3 regions of the Lelliottia sp. RD5 genome follow, and region 2 is predicted to be linked to each of the others. Evidence: riboswitches for the same ligand, from Rfam matches in the RefSeq annotation. Region 2 holds a riboswitch; each other region holds the start of a gene.
What was found. Region 2 has a riboswitch for thiamine pyrophosphate ahead of thiB (thiamine ABC transporter substrate binding subunit). Riboswitches for the same ligand answer to the same signal wherever they lie in the genome.

Region 1: it holds a riboswitch for thiamine pyrophosphate, as region 2 does, so the genes downstream of both, thiC (phosphomethylpyrimidine synthase ThiC) here and thiB (thiamine ABC transporter substrate binding subunit) in region 2, are expected to answer to the same signal.
Region 3: it holds a riboswitch for thiamine pyrophosphate, as region 2 does, so the genes downstream of both, thiM (hydroxyethylthiazole kinase) here and thiB (thiamine ABC transporter substrate binding subunit) in region 2, are expected to answer to the same signal.

The regions. Positions count from the first base shown of each region.
Region 1 is NZ_JBVYHQ010000013.1:18,052-22,740, forward strand. Features, by position in the region: gene thiE (thiamine phosphate synthase) at 1-81, opposite strand, end outside; gene thiC (phosphomethylpyrimidine synthase ThiC) at 81-1,973, opposite strand; TPP riboswitch at 2,139-2,247, opposite strand; gene rsd (sigma D regulator) at 2,349-2,846, opposite strand; gene nudC (NAD(+) diphosphatase) at 2,943-3,719, shown strand; gene hemE (uroporphyrinogen decarboxylase) at 3,764-4,689, shown strand, end outside.
Region 2 is NZ_JBVYHQ010000006.1:126,440-131,128, forward strand. Features, by position in the region: gene thiQ (thiamine ABC transporter ATP-binding protein ThiQ) at 1-637, opposite strand, end outside; gene thiP (thiamine/thiamine pyrophosphate ABC transporter permease ThiP) at 621-2,231, opposite strand; gene thiB (thiamine ABC transporter substrate binding subunit) at 2,207-3,190, opposite strand; TPP riboswitch at 3,222-3,322, opposite strand; gene sgrR (HTH-type transcriptional regulator SgrR) at 3,359-4,689, opposite strand, start outside.
Region 3 is NZ_JBVYHQ010000003.1:370,246-374,934, forward strand. Features, by position in the region: gene AC0LWE_RS12685 (pyridoxal phosphate-dependent decarboxylase family protein) at 1-48, opposite strand, end outside; gene AC0LWE_RS12690 (diaminobutyrate--2-oxoglutarate transaminase) at 67-1,443, opposite strand; gene AC0LWE_RS12695 (hypothetical protein) at 1,732-2,235, opposite strand; TPP riboswitch at 2,906-3,002, shown strand; gene thiM (hydroxyethylthiazole kinase) at 3,038-3,808, shown strand; gene thiD (bifunctional hydroxymethylpyrimidine kinase/phosphomethylpyrimidine kinase) at 3,805-4,605, shown strand; gene AC0LWE_RS12710 (GntR family transcriptional regulator) at 4,655-4,689, shown strand, end outside.

The sequences.
Region 1 (4,689 bases), on a different contig from region 2:
CCGCTCGATCCACGTCACGCTATCTACTACGGGGTAAAGACCTAAGCGAAAGGGGACGGAGGGAAAATCGGGCTGATACATTATGCCTTCTCCTTTTTAAGGTAGATTTCACCACCTTTCGCGCGAAAGTTTTCTGACATATCGGCCATACCCACTTCGATAGCCTGTTTCGCGGCGTAATCGCGCACTTCCTGGCTGATTTTCATCGAGCAGAATTTTGGTCCGCACATGGAGCAGAAGTGCGCCACTTTGCCAGATTCCTGCGGCAGGGTTTCGTCGTGATACGCGCGTGCGGTGAAGGGGTCGAGCGCCAGGTTAAACTGATCTTCCCAGCGAAATTCAAAGCGCGCTTTAGACATGGCGTTATCGCGGATTTGCGCGCCCGGATGGCCTTTCGCCAGGTCAGCGGCGTGAGCGGCAATTTTATAGGTAATTAATCCCTGTTTGACATCTTCTTTGTTGGGTAAGCCCAGGTGTTCTTTTGGCGTGACGTAACAGAGCATCGCGCAGCCAAACCAGCCGATCATTGCTGCGCCAATGCCTGAGGTGAAGTGGTCGTAGCCCGGCGCGATATCCGTCGTTAACGGCCCCAGCGTATAGAACGGCGCTTCGTGGCAGTGCTCCAGCTCTTCGGTCATGTTGCGGCGAATCATCTGCATCGGGACGTGGCCTGGCCCTTCGATCATCACCTGCACGTCATATTCCCACGCGATTTTGGTCAGTTCGCCCAGCGTATGCAGCTCGGCAAATTGCGCTTCATCGTTGGCATCGCGAATGGAGCCAGGACGCAACCCATCGCCCAACGAAAGAGACACATCGTAGGCCGCGCAGATTTCGCAAATTTCGCGGAAGTGTTCGTAAAGGAAATTTTCCTGATGATGTGACAGGCACCATTTCGCCATAATGGAGCCCCCGCGCGAGACAATTCCGGTCAGACGCGTGGCGGTCATCGGGACGTAGCGCAGCAGTACGCCTGCGTGAATGGTGAAGTAATCAACGCCTTGTTCCGCCTGCTCAAGTAACGTGTCGCGGAACGCTTCCCAGGTCAGATCTTCCGCGATCCCGTTGACCTTCTCCAGTGCCTGATAGATCGGCACGGTTCCGATAGGAACGGGGCTGTTTCGCAAAATCCACTCGCGGGTTTCGTGAATGTAGCGCCCGGTCGAAAGGTCCATAACCGTGTCCGCCCCCCAGCGTGTAGACCACACCAGCTTCTCGACCTCTTCTTCAATGGATGACGTCACGGCGGAGTTGCCGATATTGGCGTTAACTTTCACCAGGAAATTACGCCCAATAATCATTGGCTCAGATTCTGGGTGATTAATATTGGCGGGGATGATGGCGCGACCTGCGGCCACTTCGTCACGGACAAACTCGGGCGTGATGTTCTCCGGCAGACGCGCGCCAAAACCTTCACCCGGATGCTGGTGGCGAAGCACTTCGCTGCGAATACGCTCACGGCCCATATTTTCGCGAAGGGCGATAAATTCCATTTCAGGGGTCACAATACCCTGGCGGGCATAATGCAGCTGCGTGACGCATTTTCCTGATTTCGCCCGCTTTGGCGTCAGCAGACCGGTAAAGCGCAGTTCATCAAGCCCCTCATCTGCAAGACGTTCTTGAGTGTATGCGGAACTGCGAACGGTGAGCGCCACGGTGTCATTACGCGCGTCAATCCAGGGCTGGCGCAGTTTTACCAGCCCTTGTTGAACGTTGATGGCAACGTCGGTATCACCATAGGGGCCGGAGGTGTCATACACCGGGACCGCTTCGTTATCCTCAAACTGCGGATTTTCTTTGCTGCCGCCGAGAAGCGTCGGACTGAGCTGGATCTCACGCATGGGCACGCGGATATCAGCCTGTGAACCGATAATATAAATACGTTTTGAGCTCGGGAAAGCAGTGCCTTCGAGCGTATCGATGAAGTGTTGTGCTTGTGCGCGCTGTTCGCGGCGGGTCAATTTTGCAGACATAGCTCATTCCATAAAAGTAAAGGAAGTGGCTTGTCAGACAACGGATGAACCAAGAGGAGATTACACTTCATCACTCAAGCGGCCTCTGCGCTGGCTGCCTTCATTCACCTCAGTCACTTACTCGGTAAGCTCCTGGGGAGATGCAACTTGAATGGTTTTGTGTAATGAGTTTTGACTCTTGTTCCCTTCGCAGGTATTAACCTGATCAGGTTCCGCGGATCCCGAATTAACGGTCTCAGCCCGGCTTACGCACTGGGCACTCCGACAAGAATTTACACGTATTCTTCATCTGTCCAAAAAGCAGCGTGAAAAATTTCGTGTAATGCCCCTCCAGAGAGGGGCGTGTTTGTAAACTACGCGTTAACGATTAATAACTCAAGCAGGTCGCGCGACGTTATGTTCGTTACTGGCTTTCAAATTGTGGTCCAGCACGAGGGCAATCAGCTTGTCTTCCAGCGTAAATCGCCCTTCCAGGGCTTCGCCCAGATCGGACAGCGCCTGCTGTAATTCCAGATAGTTATCCTGGTCGATCGCGTTTTCGAGCGCGGAGTCGTAATAATCCATAATCTGCTGGGTGTTCGCTTCCAGCTGCGGATAGAGTTTTGTCGCCGCTAAATACGGATTCGTTCCTTCCATTTCACGGATAATACGTTCATAAATATTGAAATGGCCGTCGGAAAGGTAATCCACCAGACTCTGACAAAAATTATCCAGCGCTTTTTCATTCAGGCGCATATAGGATTCTTTGCCAGGCTTAATGCCAACCAGATTATAGTAGGCAACAAGCAATTGTTTACGCACGTGCAGCCAGCGATCGACCAGTTTATTACTTCCTCCAACGCGCTCTGTCAGGCTTTCTAGCTGGTTTAGCATGTTTGACTCCGCAAGGTTAAGGTTAAAAGCTGCCCGCCTAAATTTGTAAGAATATTGTTATCAACATGCCTGTGAAGCGAAGGTAGTGCAATAGATATGGATCGTATAATTGAAAAATTAGATCGTGGCTGGTGGATCGTCAGCCATGAGCAAAAATTATGGTTGCCCGCCGGAGAGTTACCTTACGGCGACGCCGGGCAATTCGATCTTGTGGGGCAATCCGCATTAAAGATCGGTGAATGGCAGGGCGATGCTGTGTGGTTGATCCAACAGAATCGCCGTCAGGATATGGGATCGGTACGTCAGGTTATGGATCATGATGCGGGCCTGTTTCAGCTGGCCGGACGCGGGGTGCAGTTAGCCGAATTCTACCGTTCGCATAAGTTCTGCGGTTATTGCGGTCATCCTATGCATCCAAGTAAAACCGAATGGGCGCTGCTGTGCAGCCACTGCCGTGAGCGCTATTACCCGCAAATTGCACCGTGCATCATCGTTGCTATTCGTCGTGATGATTCGATTTTACTGGCGCAGCATGTCCGCCACCGCAATGGTATTCACACGGTACTGGCTGGATTTGTTGAGGTCGGCGAAACGCTGGAGCAAACCGTCGCGCGTGAAGTGATGGAAGAGAGCGGGATTAAAGTCAAAAATCTGCGTTACGTTACCTCTCAGCCGTGGCCCTTCCCGATGTCATTGATGACGGCCTTTATGGCTGACTATGACAGCGGCGAGATCGTTATCGACCCGAAAGAGTTGTTGGAAGCAAACTGGTATCGCTACGACAATTTACCGCTGTTACCGCCACCGGGCACCGTGGCGCGTCGTCTGATAGAAGATACCGTGGCAATGTGTCGGGCCGACTATGAAGCCTGAATGACGTGATACACTAGCGGTAAGATGCTTAAGGAACCTGCAAAATGACCGAACTGAAGAACGATCGTTATCTGCGCGCGCTGCTGCGCCAACCCGTTGATGTCACCCCGGTGTGGATGATGCGCCAGGCAGGCCGTTATCTTCCGGAATATAAAGCCACGCGTGCGCAGGCGGGCGATTTTATGTCGCTGTGCAAAAATGCGGAGCTGGCCTGTGAAGTGACGCTTCAGCCACTGCGCCGTTTCCCGCTGGATGCGGCGATCCTTTTTTCAGATATCCTGACTATCCCGGATGCCATGGGGCTTGGGCTGTATTTCGAAACGGGCGAAGGTCCGCGCTTTACGTCTCCGATTAAGAGCAAAGCCGATATTGATAAGCTGCCGATTCCCGATCCTGAAGATGAACTGGGTTACGTGATGAACGCGGTGCGCACCATTCGCCGCGAGCTAAAAGGCGAAGTACCGCTGATTGGTTTTTCCGGTAGCCCATGGACGCTGGCGACCTATATGGTTGAAGGCGGCAGCAGCAAAGCCTTTACCGTCATTAAAAAGATGATGTATGCCGAGCCGCTGGCCCTGCACGCGTTGCTTGATAAGCTGGCAAAAAGCGTCACGCTGTATCTCAATGCGCAGATTAAAGCGGGCGCGCAGTCGGTGATGATCTTTGATACCTGGGGCGGTGTGCTCACCGGGCGCGATTATCAGCAGTTCTCCCTCTATTACATGCACAAAATTATCGATGGCCTGCTACGTGAAAATGAAGGTCGTCGTGTGCCGGTAACGCTGTTCACCAAAGGCGGCGGACAATGGCTGGAAGCCATGGCGGCCACCGGTTGCGATGCGCTGGGCCTTGACTGGACCACTGATATTGCCGACGCACGTCGTCGCGTGGGCGACACCGTCGCGCTGCAGGGCAACATGGACCCGTCTATGCTTTACGCTCAGCCTGCACGTATCGAAGAAGAGGTTGC
Region 2 (4,689 bases):
CGCCATCCCAGGCGATGCGCCCGTCGGCAATCACCACCGCTCGTGGCGCAATGCTGGCGGCGTCTTCCACGCTGTGCGACACCATCAGCATGGTGAGTTGCTTCTGTTGACACACGTCCTTCACCAGCTGCAGCATCTCTTGTCGCAGCGCGGGATCGAGGGCGGAGAACGGCTCATCAAGCAGTAAAATCGGCTGCTCCCGAACCAGGCAGCGCGCCAGCGCCACGCGCTGACGCTGGCCGCCGGACAGCTCTCCCGGCAGGCGATCGCTCAATTCCGTCAACCCCATTTGCTGTGCAATAGCATCACATTTTTGACGTTGCCCCTCCGTCAGTTTCAGCCCCGGATCCATTCCCAGCCCAATGTTCTGGCGGACGGTCAGATGGGTAAACAGATTATTTTCCTGAAACAGCATCGACACCGGACGCTGCGAGGGGGGCGTGTGAGTATGATCTTGACCGTTAATCGTCATCTCTCCGCGCGCGGGCGGCAGGAAACCGGCAATCAGATTGAGCAAGGTGCTTTTGCCTGCCCCACTGGGACCGAGAATCGCGATCATTTCACCTTGCTTCGCGGTCAGGGTAAAACGCATTGGCAGGTGCTGGTAAAGCCAGGTTACATCAGTCAGTTTTAGCATCACGCCCCGGTAGTTTTTCGATAACGGTGAACAAGGTAAAGCACAGCAGCAGAAGCAACAGCGCCGTGACAGCGCCGTCCTGACTGCGATAGGAGCCTATTTGCTGGTAGAGCCAGAACGGCAGCGTGCGGAAATCGTCATTGCCAAACAGCGCCACGACGCCGAAATCGCCAATCGACAGCACGCTGGCAAAGGCCAACGCCTGAGCAATCGGGCGTTTTAGTGCGCGGAGTTCGACCACTTTCAACCGCTGCCAGCCGTGCATTCCCAGTGACTGACAAAGCAAAGTGTAACGGGCGCTGACGTCGCGCATCGGATTTTCCAGCACTTTGAGCGCGTAGGGGATCGCCATCAGCGCGTTGGTGAAAATCACGATGCCGTCCGCGTGAGCGGGCAGGCCGATAGTGCTGTTAAACAGTAAGAAGAAACCGGTCGCCAGCACAATGCCCGGCATCGCCAGAATCAGCATTCCGCTCAGCTCAAGCGCCTGTCCGGCGACTCTGGCCTGACGCGCGTACAGCTCACGGCTGCTCCACAACAGCATCATTGTCAGCAGGACGCACAGCAAACCGGCACCGATGGCAATGCGCAGCGAGGTGCCGGTTGCTTGCCACAGTACAGGCTGTTGCAGCACGGAAATCACATTCAGATTGAGGCCATCTACCACCACCGCGAGCAATGGCGGGAGCATCAGCAGCAACGCCAGCGCGATCAGTACGATGTCCGTAACCCGGCTGCGCCAGCGATCCTGCGGGTCACGCCAGCCGCTGACCTGATGGCTACCCACCGCGATCGCTTTGCTCAGGCGCTGGCTGAGCAGCACCAGCCCCAGACAGCAGAACATCTGAACCATCGCCAGGATCGCCGCACGGCCCGGATCGTAGTCAAAGCTGAGCGCCTGATATATCGCGAGTTCAATGGTTGTTGCCTGAGGCCCGCCCCCCAGCGACAGCACCGTTGCAAAGCTGGCGAAACAGAGCATGAAGATCAACGCGGCAACCGGGGGGATCTGGCGGCGCAGCCACGGCCATTCGACAAACCGGAAGAACGGCCAGCCGCGCATACCAAGCTGTGCGGCGAGCTGGCGCTGTTCACCGGGAATATTTTCCAGTGCCTGTAAAAACAGTCGCGTCGCCATCGGCATATTGAAAAAGACGTGGGCCAGTAAAATGCCCTGCAGACCGTAAGGCGAGAAGGTCCACTCGATACCAAAAACACTCAGTAGCGAAGCGATCCACCCCTGGCGGCCGTAAACGCTCAGAATGCCAAACACCGCGACCAGCACTGGTAAAATCAGCGTCATGGCGCAAAGGCGCAACAGGATTTGCCTGCCGGGGAAGCGTCGGCGGTACAGGGCGCGAGCCAGAAAAATCGCCGGCACGACGGAAATCAGCGCAGAGAGAAACGCCTGCCAGAAAGAGAAACGCACGACATGCCACAGATAGCTGTCATGCCAAAGCGCGACGAGATCGCTCTCTGGCGCGTTAAACCACAGCGCCAGAAAAGCACCCAGGCTGACGGCCACCATTAACGTGGCGGCAATCAGCCCCGGAATCAGCCAGCCGGGGATCAGCGGCTGACGGCGCGTTGCCATTCACTGATCCATGCTGCGCGCTGGCTGGAAACCTGCTGCGGGGTAAATTCCAGCGTCGTTTGTGGTTTGGTCAACTGATCAAAGCCCGCAGGCAGCGTCACGTTGGTCACCGGATACATCCAGTTGCCGGTCGGGATCGCATTCTGGAATGCCGGTGAAACCATAAATTTCAGGAACTTTTCAGCCAGTTCAGGCTGTTTGCTGGCTGCCGTACGTGCGGCCACTTCCACCTGCAAATAGTGCCCCTCAGAGAAATTCGCCGCCGCGTAATGGTCTTTTTTCTCTTCGATGAAGTGATATGCCGGCGAGGTGGTGTAGCTCAGAACCAGGTCGCTTTCGCCTTTGAGGAACAGGCCGTAGGCTTCGCTCCAGCCTTTGGTGACGGTAACGGTTTTCGCCGCCAGCTTCTGCCACGCTTCTGGCGCGTTGTCACCGTAGACTTTTTGCATCCACAGCAGCAGGCCCAGACCCGGCGTGCTGGTGCGCGGGTCCTGGTAAATCACGCGCCATTTCTGGTCGCTTTCAACGAGTTCTTTCAGGCTCTTAGGCGGATTCTTGAGTTTGTTTTTGTCATACACAAACGCGAAGTAGCCGTAATCGAACGGCACGAACGTGTCATTTTTCCAGCCGCCGGGAACGTTAACCGCCTCGGAGGGCACGCCGCTTTTGGCGAACAGTTTGGTTTGTGAGGCCGCGTCCAGCAGATTATTGTCGAGGCCCAGCACCACGTCGGCTTTGCTGTTTTTACCTTCCATGCGCAGACGGTTCAGCAGCGAGACGCCGTCTTCCAGCGCCACGAATTTCATCTCGCAGTTGCAGTCGGCTTCAAAGGCTTTTTTGACGACCGGTCCAGGGCCCCAGTCAGCGGCGAAGGAGTCGTAGGTGTAGACCGTTAACACGGGCTTGGCAAAAACAGGCAGCGCAAACAGCGCCAGCAGGGGGAGAACTTTTTTTAACACTTTGCACCTCAAAGTTGAGTGGCAAAGGATTTTGAGCGACAGCCTCAAATCCCTTCGCCGGCGTTATCCGGATCAGGTTCGACGGGTATTATCTCAGCGCACATCATTGATGCAGCACCCCGTTGAGAACAGCAGTAGTGTAATGACTTGGTGAATATTACGAAAGTGTTATGGTTCCGGCGGTGCAAACCAGGCTGATTTAAAGTCAAACCAGCCTAAGGTGTTCATTCTCAAACCGCGCATACTGCGCTGCCCCTGGATCATCAGCCAGTGGTGGATCAGCGGAACCATCGCCTGCTGCGACAGCAACTGCTGGCACCAGACGGCGAGATTCATCTCCCCGGCCCGCCATTGCGCGGCGTCCTGCTGCCAGTCGCGGGCAATACAGTGCTGGATCAGCGGAATTTCAAACAGATGTGAGAACAGGGAGAAGTCGAGCGGCAAGGTGAAATTCGCGCTGTTGAGCCAGATATCGCTCACCGCTTCGCCGCGATGCCACTCATCGTATTCCACTTCCTGAATCTCGAGCTTCACGCCCTCTGCCGCCAGCAGTTTGCTCATGATTCTGGCGATAAAACGGTGCTCAACGTGTTCGCGATAATAGGTCAGGGTGATGGATTCCAGCCCGGCGGGTTTCTCGCCGCGTCCGGGGCGGGCATGGTGCCAGCGAGGAAGCAGCCCATACGCCGGGAACCAGTAAGTCTGGTGCTGATCTTCCGCCTGATAAATCAGATTGGCGGGGGCGAGAATTTGGCTCACCCACTGGCGCACCTCTCGACTGGCTCCGCGATGCGTGCGGGCATCAAACAGCAGGTAGTAACAGCCCTCTTCAAGTCGGCTCTCAACGGCTTTTTCGCCTTCGGTGGGGCCTTCCAGCGTCAGGCCTGGACTGAACTCTTCGCTGATGTCGGGCAATACCCAGACATTCACTTCGTCAATCAGTGCGCGATAACCAAAGTAGTCATCAAAGGCGCGGATCTTGAGTTGATTATTGTTGTTGCGCGTCACCGCATAAGGGCCCGTGCCGACAGGCTGACTGGAGAAATGAGGCATCGATTGCCACTCGTGCGGCAAAATCATCGACGGCACATAGCCCATCAGCCATGGCAGCCACTGATCGGGCTGCGAAAGTTCGATGTCCAGCGTCCAGGCCGTTGGCGAGTGGATGCGCGAGATATGAGAATAGAGCGGCAGTTCGCGGGCACGTTGCAGCGACGCGATAACATCGTCCATTTCCAGCTCACGTCCATGATGAAAATGAATGCCTGGACGCAAAAAGAAACGCCAGTGCAGGGGCGAAAGCTGTTGCCAGTGGTGAGCAATATCGGCTTCCAGTTCCCCGTTTTCCTCATTTATGCGCGTCAGGCCACTAAAGATCTGCCTCGCCATGTGCGTTTCGGATCGACGTAATGCGCTGCCGGGTAACAAATTTTTCATCGGGCGATAGTAGAGAACGCGCAGAATATGGCGTCCCTGGCGGAAGCTACGCCCCAGATGGG
Region 3 (4,689 bases), on a different contig from region 2:
CTCGATGCTCTGCGCCGATGACGACAGAATTGGGTTTGAATCAGACATCGTGTTCAATAACTCCGTTTACGCGGGGCGAACGCCCGCAGCAAGCAGGGCCTGCTCAAATTTATCCAGGAAGACGTTCAGCTCTTGCTCGCTGATCAGCAGGGACGGCAACAGACGCAGCACGACGCCATCACGGCCACCACGTTCCAGAATCAAACCGGCTTCGAAGCATTTTTTCTGAATCAGCGCGGACAACTCGCCATCGCCCGGGAAGCTACCCATATGATCGGGCGCTTCGTTTGGTTTCACGATCTCAATACCGATCATCAAACCCAGACCGCGTACGTGGCCAATCACCGGATAGCGTTTCTGCAATTCGGCCAGTTGGCCTTTCAGCCACTCGCCCTGTGCAGCCACCTTGTCGGCAATGTCCTGGTCTTTCAGAATTTTCAGCGTCGTCAGGCCGGTCGCCATCGCCAACTGATTACCACGGAAAGTACCAGTGTGATGACCTGGCGCCCAGGCATCAAACTGCTTTTTGATACCGAGAACGGCCAGCGGCAGACCGCCACCGACGGCTTTAGACATAACGATGATATCTGGCTCGATACCGGCGTGTTCAAAGGCGAAGAACTTACCAGTACGTGCAAAGCCCGCCTGAACTTCATCAAGGATCAGCAGAATGCCGTGTTCCTGAGTCACTTTACGAATGCGTTGCAGCCACTCAGCCGGAGCCGGGTTCACGCCGCCTTCACCCTGAACGGCTTCCAGAATCACGGCCGCAGGTTTACGCACGCCGCTTTCAACGTCGTTGATCAGGTTGTCGAAATAGTAAGTCAGCGCTTTCACGCCCGCGTCACCACCAATGCCCAGCGGGCAGCGGTACTGGTGCGGATAAGGCATGAACTGCACTTCTGGCATCATGTTATCGACCGCTTCTTTCGGTGACAGGTTACCTGTCACGGACAGCGCGCCGTGGGTCATGCCGTGATAGCCGCCGGAGAAGCTAATAATGCTGCTACGGCCGGTCACTTTTTTCGCCAGCTTCAGCGCAGCTTCAACGGCGTCAGCGCCGGATGGGCCGGTGAACTGCAGGCAATATTCTTTACCCTGGCCAGGGAGCAGAGAGAGCAGATATTCAGAAAACTCGTCTTTCAACGGAGTTGTCAGATCCAGTGTATGTAACGGCAAGCCGCTGGTAATGACATTTTGGATGCTTTTCAGCACATCAGGATGGTTATGGCCAAGCGCGAGGGTGCCAGCGCCTGCAAGACAGTCAAGGTATTCTTTATTATCTGCATCGGTAATCCATACGCCGTCTGCTTTAGTAATCGCTAAAGGCAGCTTGCGAGGATAACTCCTGACGTTCGATTCAAACTCGGCCTGACGGGCCAGATAGGTTTCGTTGCTTTTGTGGGCATCTACGGTGTCAATACGGACTTTATCCGTCATCATATCACTCCTACAACCGGGGCTGGCTTATACGCCTCGATTGAATTAATAGTTAGTTAAGGATGGGTCAGGTAAAAAACGCGGCCAATATAGAGCCTTTTGGCGCGTGGCTCAATGGTTAATTTGTTTACTGTTTTGTTACAATGTAAAGGTGTTGGCGAAGGGGAGGTAAATCGATGTTTTTGCTGTAGTTTTATCGTATCAAAACACAGAAAAAAATCTCACAGATCCGCGCACTCAAAAGCCGCGCTGATGAAAGCGATAAAGGCGGCTTTTTCGGCCGCCCGTACGTTACTTCTGAATGACCTGAAGTAATCCATTGTCTCTGCCCTGCGTCTTATTCCATGACGCATCGGTAATTCCGTTGTCGTCCAGGGTAATAGAAAGAACATATCCCGCGCCTTTAATTTCGTAAGCATTGGCATTGAAACGTTTTACTGTGGCTTTTTTGCCGTTAATAGTGGCAGTAAAGAAACCATTACTGACCGTTGCATGAATTCCATTTGCCGAGAATGACGCTTCACGTAATGGATCGGCAACGTGTGCGGCCTGCGCATGTTGATCTACACCATGATGATGATGCTTATTATCATATTGCTGCGCGTATACAGCTGAACGGTTGTACGCATTCTGAAGTGCTGCGGCGCGGATAACATTTTGATTATCATGCTCAACTTTATAACACGTATCCAGGCTTACACCCGTACTTGTGCAATTGGCAATGCGCTGTGATTCTGTCGTACAACCCGAAAGCGTCGCCGCGCAAACCAAAACCGCTAATATCATCTTCATCATTCATTGATCCTAATATGTTTTTATTAAACGACACTGTGAAATAAACTGGTTGTTTCCAGGTTATTTGTAGTGGTTAGGCATTTAAAGTGGTTGTTTCCATAATGACGAGACAATGAAATCCCAGTCATTGGCTGATGCAATTTTCTGCCATATTGCTAACCGTATTTTTATATATCACGCCGATAAAAATCCCTGTGCCGACCAGGGAAATCGATACGATTGCCGAGACAATAATAAGTTTTAACATTTTCTACCATATTATTATAAATCATTAAGTTTATAGCGACTCTTACACAGAAACGAATTGGTTACCTTGGGCAACTATCCCGTAATTCGCTTCATTTGCATTTGATTTAGATCACGTAATATACGAATGAATAAGTAATTATGGGTTGACTGATTATTATATATAGCGTTGTTTTAATTGATTTTATTTTGTTTGTAATAGTCTGAAGAGTTGGGCGTGAATAGGGTTTTATTCATGGGGGAAAGATTATTAATCCTAAAAAATCAAGGATATTTAATGTTTACATATATAGGTAGTGACTCAACCTAAGTACGCCTGAAATAATAAATGTTTACAGCATTTTATGATCGGGAAAGAGGGGGCTAAGACGCTTGCTTAAGATAATCACTTCCTCTACGCTGTCCCGATTACTGATGTTTTAGGTAATTTGACTCGGGGTGCCCTTCCTTGTGAAGGCTGAGAAATACCCGTACCACCTGATCTGGATAATGCCAGCGTAGGGAAGTCAGGTGACTTTTAGGGTTATCGCTTCTTCGCGCAAGGCAGGAGCGAAATATGCAGCCTGACCGACTCGATTTACACGCCTTACATCACTTCCGTACGCGTTCCCCGCTCACACACTGCATGACCAACGATGTGGTGCAAACCTTTACGGCCAACGTATTGCTGGCACTTGACGCGTCTCCCGCAATGGTGATTGAAGCCGAAGAGGCAGAGCAATTTGCCGCGATGGCTGATGCCTTACTGATCAACGTCGGAACGCTGACCGCGCCGCGCGCGCAAGCGATGCGTCGGGCAATTGAAAGTGCAGTGGCCGCTGGAAAACCGTGGACGTTGGATCCCGTCGCCGTGGGTGCGCTTGCGTACCGCACCCGTTTTTGCCAGCAAATCCTCTCACTCAAACCTGCGGCGATCCGCGGTAATGCCTCGGAAATTCTCGCGCTTGCCGGTATGAGCGCCGGTGGGCGAGGCGTTGACACCACCGATACCGCTTCCAGTGCGTTGCCTGCCGCGATAGCCCTTGCCCGACAGACCAATGCCATTGTCGCGGTGACGGGCGAAGTGGATTACATCACCGATGGGCAACGCACGCAGAGCATCACCGGGGGCGATGTGATGATGACGCGCGTCGTGGGGACCGGCTGTGCGCTATCGGCCGTTGTCGCGGCAAGCTGTTCATTGCCTGGCGACCGGCTGGACAATGTTGCCGCGGCATGCGGGTTTATGAAACACGCCGGAAGCGTGGCTATCAAACAAAGCCGTGGACCGGGAAGCTTTGCCTGCACATTTATTGACGCACTCTGGAACTTGGAGGTGCAGGCATGAAACGTATCAACGCATTAACCATTGCTGGCACTGATCCGAGTGGTGGCGCCGGGATTCAGGCGGATCTGAAAACCTTCTCCGCCCTTGGGGCGTATGGCTGCTCGGTCATTACCGCACTGGTGGCGCAAAATACGCGCGGCGTGCAGTCGGTGTATCGTATCGAACCGGATTTTGTCGGTGCCCAGCTGGACTCTGTGTTCAGCGATGTTCGCATTGATTCCACCAAAATCGGCATGCTGGCAGAGGCGGATATCGTGGAAGCGGTCGCGGAGCGCCTCAAACATTATCGCGTTAAAAACGTGGTACTTGATACGGTGATGCTGGCGAAAAGTGGCGATCCGCTGCTATCTCCTGCTGCAGTCGAAACTCTGCGAAAACATCTTCTGCCGCACGTCGCGCTGATCACGCCAAATTTGCCGGAGGCGGCGGCGCTGCTGGATGCGCCTCATGCCCGTACCGAGCACGAGATGAAAGAGCAGGGGCGCGCACTTCTGGCGCTTGGCTGCGAGGCAGTGCTGATGAAAGGCGGCCATCTTGACGATCCTGAAAGCCCGGACTGGCTCTTCACGCGTGAGCGTATCCAGCGATTCACCGCGCCACGCGTCATGACCAAAAACACCCATGGTACCGGCTGCACGCTATCGGCAGCGCTGGCTGCACTCCGCCCACGTCATGATAGTTGGGAGGATACGGTGATGGAGGCCAAAATTTGGCTATCGCGCGCGCTGGAAAAAGCTGACAGTCTCGAAGTCGGTCACGGTATTGGCCCGGTACACCATTTTCATGCATGGTGGTAATGCCCCGAACGAGTATACTGGATAAGGATTTTCGGCCTGGAAAAGAGAGATGGAACAAGCGCATACCCGGTTAATTGCTCAGCT